DNA from 2 places in the Streptomyces sp. YJ-C3 genome. Region 1 is predicted to be linked to the other one. Evidence: riboswitches for the same ligand, from Rfam matches in the RefSeq annotation. Region 1 holds a riboswitch; the other holds the start of a gene.

What was found. A riboswitch is a leader RNA that binds a small molecule or an ion and turns the genes downstream of it on or off. The one in region 1 is predicted to bind thiamine pyrophosphate.
Region 2: another riboswitch for thiamine pyrophosphate. It lies ahead of ACVHNB_RS18060 (purine-cytosine permease family protein); the one in region 1 lies ahead of thiO (glycine oxidase ThiO).

The regions. Positions count from the first base shown of each region.
Region 1 covers NZ_CM132685.1:6,911,700-6,914,079, forward strand. Annotated here, with positions in the region: gene ACVHNB_RS31060 (NAD(P)/FAD-dependent oxidoreductase) at 1-376, opposite strand, end outside; gene ACVHNB_RS31065 (hypothetical protein) at 538-885, opposite strand; TPP riboswitch at 938-1,051, shown strand; gene thiO (glycine oxidase ThiO) at 1,049-2,218, shown strand; gene thiS (sulfur carrier protein ThiS) at 2,215-2,380, shown strand, end outside.
Region 2 covers NZ_CM132685.1:4,078,462-4,080,841, reverse strand. Annotated here, with positions in the region: gene ACVHNB_RS18060 (purine-cytosine permease family protein) at 1-856, opposite strand, end outside; TPP riboswitch at 848-948, opposite strand; gene ACVHNB_RS18055 (aspartate/glutamate racemase family protein) at 1,108-1,809, shown strand; gene ACVHNB_RS18050 (STAS domain-containing protein) at 1,852-2,241, opposite strand; gene ACVHNB_RS18045 (hypothetical protein) at 2,223-2,380, opposite strand, start outside.

The DNA.
Region 1 (2,380 bases):
CGGCCAGCACGGGCCGCAGCCGCTCGGCGTCGTCGAGGGTGCGCAGCAGGTGCACTCCGGGGACATCCTCGGCGCCCGGCAGCCGGACGGGCTCGGCGCCGGTGGCGACGACCAGGACGTCGTACGGGACGGGCCCCTCGGCGGTGTCCAGCTCGTGGTCGCCGGGGCGCAGGCCCGTGACCTCGCGGCCCAGCTCCAGGGTGACGCCGAGTGCCTCGAAGTCCACGTCGAAGGCCGATCCCTCGGCCTTGCCGAGCAGCACGGCCTTGGACAGGGGCGGCCGGTCGTAGGGCTGGTGGGGCTCCGCCCCGATCAGCGTGACGGCACCGGTGAAGCCCTGTTCGCGCAGCGCCACGGCCGTCTGTACGCCGGCCATTCCCGCGCCCACGATGACGACGTGCCGCTGCCCTGTGGGTGTTCCGTTGCCGCTCCGCTGCTCGCTCACGGGATCACCTTAGGCACCTGATCTTGCGTCAGTCAGCGGCGCGGGCCACTCCCGCGCCGTGACGTCCTGCACACGGGCCGCCGGTTTAGTGATCAAACAGGGGCGGCGATCTCCTCGACCACACTGGTCCCCCTGCCCACCTGCGACTCCCACTCCCATGTCTCGTCGAGCCGCACCCTGCCGTCCGGCAGCTCGGACACGGTGGAGAGGCAGTGCCCCGAGGACGTGGTCCCGTCGGTCTTCAGCTGTACGTAGCGGAAGTCGAGCCGGTCACCGGAACGCGTGCCCACCAGGTGCCCCTGTACGACGTCGCCGCCTTCATAAGAGGCCCACACGCGCCCGCCGTCCTGGTGGTAGGCGAAGCGCGTACGGGTACCCACTTGGCCCGGCGCCTGGTCGGCCACCGGGGCGAGAACGAGACCGTCGAGCGATCGGGCCACGGGCGGAGGCTCCCTTACTGGAGGTCGTGCGCAAGAGTTAGGGTGGCCAACGTAAAGCACTCGCGGGAGCCCGTACGCAGCGGGCTGAGAGGGAGGCTGGAGCGGCCTCCGACCGTACGAACCTGATCCGGGTCATGCCGGCGAAGGGAGGGGCTGGACGCCCATGTCGCGTACTCCGTCCAAAGCCACCGACGTACTGGTCGTCGGGGGCGGCATCATCGGCCTGGTCACCGCGTGGCGGGCCGCGCAGCGCGGTCTGTCCGTCGCGGTGGTGGATCCCGATCCGGGCGGCGGGGCCGCCCAGGTGGCGGCGGGCATGCTGGCCGCGGTCACCGAACTCCACTACGGCGAGCAGACGTTGCTGAACCTGAACGTCGAGTCCGCGCGCCGCTACCCGGACTTCGCCGCCGAGCTGGCCGAGGCCTCCGGCCGGGACCTCGGCTACCGCGCGTGCGGCACGCTGGCGGTCGCGCTGGACGCGGACGACCGGGCGCATCTGCGTGAACTGCACGCGCTGCAGAGGAAGTCGGGCCTGGAGTCCGAGTGGCTGTCGGGCCGTGACTGCCGCCGCCTGGAGCCGATGCTCGCGCCGGGCGTACGCGGGGGCCTGCGGGTCGACGGTGACCACCAGATCGACCCGAGAAGGCTCGCGGGCGCCCTTGTGACGGCCTGCGAGCGCACGGGCGTGGTCTTCCACCGGACCCGCGCCGAACGGCTCCGTGTCGTACAGGACCGGGCGTCCGGCGTCCTCCTCGCCGACGGCACCGAACTCGCGGGCGGCCAGATCGTGCTCGCGGCGGGCAGCCGCAGCGGGCAGCTCGCGGGGGTACCCGACGAGGTGCTGCCGCCCGTCCGCCCGGTCAAGGGCCAGGTCCTGCGCCTGACCGTGCCCCGGCGGTACGCGCCGTTCCTGAGCCGCACGGTCCGCGCGGTCGTCCGCGGCAGCCACCTGTACCTGGTGCCGCGCGTCAACGGCGAGCTCGTCGTGGGCGCCACGAGCGAGGAGCTCGGCTGGGACACCACGGTCACGGCCGGCGGGGTCTACGAACTGCTGCGGGACGCCCACGAGCTCGTCCCCGGCATCACGGAGCTGCCGCTGACCGAGACCTGCGCGGGCCTGCGCCCCGGCTCGCCCGACAACGCCCCGCTCCTCGGCCCCACCCCGCTGCCGGGCCTCCTCCTGGCCACCGGCCACTACCGCAACGGCGTGCTGCTCACGCCGGTCACCGGGGACGCCATGGCGCATGTGCTGGTCACCGGTGAACTCCCCGAAGAGGCCCGCCCGTTCACCCCCAGGCGCTTCAGCGGCGCCTCCTTGGAGCAGCCCGCATGAACGTATCCGTCAACGGCGAGTCGCGCACCGTGACCGCGGAGACCACGCTCGACGCCCTGGTGGCCACCCTCACCACGGCGCACTCCGGCGTCGCCGCCGCCCTGAACGAGACCGTCGTCCCGCGCACCCAGTGGCCCGCGACCGCGCTCTCCGACGGGGACC
Region 2 (2,380 bases), 2.8 Mb from region 1:
TGAAGACCGAGGCGCCCCAGAGCCCGAGGGCCTGAACGGCGGTGAACGACACGACGACGCCGGACAGCGTGCACCAGAACATGCGCGCCGGGGAGGTGGCGCGCGGCAGGTAGCGGCTGAAGTCGCTGGCGTACGGAGCCCAGGAGATGGCCAGGCTCAACGCGATCGTGGCGGTCAGGACGAACGCGCCGAAGCGGTCGGCACCGTGCGCGGCCCCGTGGCCGGCCGGGGTGACCCCGGCGTCGGCAAGGCGGACCGCCAGGGCGCAGAAGGCGATCGCCAGAACAGCCGTCATGCCCTTCTGGAGGCGGTGGATCGCCTCGTAGCCCAGCGCGCCGAGCGCTCCTTGGGCGGCCATCATCACCAGCGCCCCCAGCCAGAACGGCCAGCCGCAGAGCCGTGCGAGGGCGTCGCCGCCGAACAGGCCGATGAGCGCGTCCCAGGCAATGGACGACAGCCATTGCAGGGCGCCGGGTACGACCACGCCCCGCCCGAAGGCCAGCCGCGCGAGCGGCAGTTGACCCGCACCGGTGCGGCTGCCCCAGGTGCCGAGGTAGGCGGTGGGCACGGCGCCGAGCACGGTGCCGACGACCACCGCGGCGAGGGCGGTGGCGAAGTCCAGCCCCAGGGCGATCCCGACGGTGCCGGTGAAGACGCCGCTCATGGTCAGGTTCGGCGCGAACCAGACGGTGAACAGCCGTCCGGCGCGCCCGTACCGGTGGCTCTCGGGGACGGGGGCTATGCCCCGCGCCTCGGGGCGCCAGTCCCCCGGTGCGACGGGCATGCGCCCGTCGAAGACGGCCGCGCCCGGCGCCTCGGCGGCGTGCGGCTCCATGGAAGCGTGCGGCATCGACATCGCTGACATCCCTCCGCCAGTGCTAACTGGTTCAGGTTCTACGGGTGTGATCTCAGCCCCGTCGCTGTCGCGGGGCACCCCGTGTCGGGCAGTACCGGAGCGAACACTAGCCGGTCCTTCGCCCTGCGCTCGCCCCACCCCCATGACCTCCGATAAGCCCCGCTTATGGCGCGATTCGCCGTCAGACCCTGCGCTTATGCTCGTGAGTGCCGGGCAGGCCCGCCCGGTGATCACGGTTCAGGAGTGGTGCGATGAAGACCATCGGGTTGATCGGCGGGATGAGCTGGGAGTCGACGGCGGAGTACTACCGGCTGCTCAACGAGCTCACCCGGGACCGGCTCGGCGGACTGCACTCGGCGCGGTGCGTGCTCCACTCGGTGGACTTCGCGGAGATCGAGCGGTTGCAGGTCGAGGGCCGCTGGGCGGAGGCCGGACGGATTCTCGCCGCGGCGGCCCGGAGCCTGGAGGCGGCCGGCGCCGACATGCTGCTGATCTGCACCAACACGATGCACAAGGTCGCCGACCAGGTCCAGGCGGCCACGGCTGTCCCCCTGATCCATCTGGCCGACGCGACCGCCGACGCCGTACGTGCGGCCGGACTCGGGCGGGTCGGCCTGCTGGGCACCGCGTTCACGATGGAGCAGGACTTCTACCGCGGCCGCCTCGAACAGGGGGGCCTCGACGTCCTCGTGCCCGATGAAGCGGGCCGGGCGCTCGTGCACCGGGTGATCTACGAGGAGTTGTGCCTCGGCGTGGTCCGCGACGCGTCGCGCGCCGCGTATCAGAAGGTCATCGCGGGACTCGTCGATGCGGGCGCGCAGGGAATCATCCTCGGCTGCACCGAGATCGAGCTGCTGATCGGTGCCGAGGACAGTCCCGTCCCCGTCTTTCCGACGGCACGCCTGCATGCCGAGGCAGCCGTGACGGCCGCGTTGGGCGACGCCGCGTCCTGAACCAGCGGCTGCCGGCTCCGCGGCGGCCGAGCGGGCCTGCGTTCAGGACGCCCGCTCCCCCAGTCCCTCCGGGGCCCAGTACGCCTCGACGGCGTCCGTGACGGAGCCGTGGACGCCGCCCGAGAGGCAGTCGGCAGCCGCGGTGTACAGCGCGGAACGCACCACGGCGCTCGCGACGACAGCGAGGAACCCGTCCCCCGACATGGCCTCCGCCTCCAGGCTCGCCCGGACGAACGCCCGGGCCGCGCCGATGTCACAGCGCTCGGCTCCCGTGAAGTCCACCACGAAGACCTGCTGTCCGGTACGGGCCATGCGCGTCAGCAGACCGCACAGCTCGGCCGCCGCGCCCTCGTCGAACTCGCCGACGACATCGACGACCAGGACACCGCCGTCTTCCCAACGGGCCGGGAAGCTCACCCGCGCTCGTTCCATCTTCGACCCCTCAGCCATAGGGCCGCACGGCCCCTATCGGCTGCGCCTACCCCCGATCCGGGAAGCCACGCCCCCTTGTGTGCCGGGCAGGCGATCAGCACGCCGACACCGCTGGAGTCGCACGGCGCGAGACCTTCGA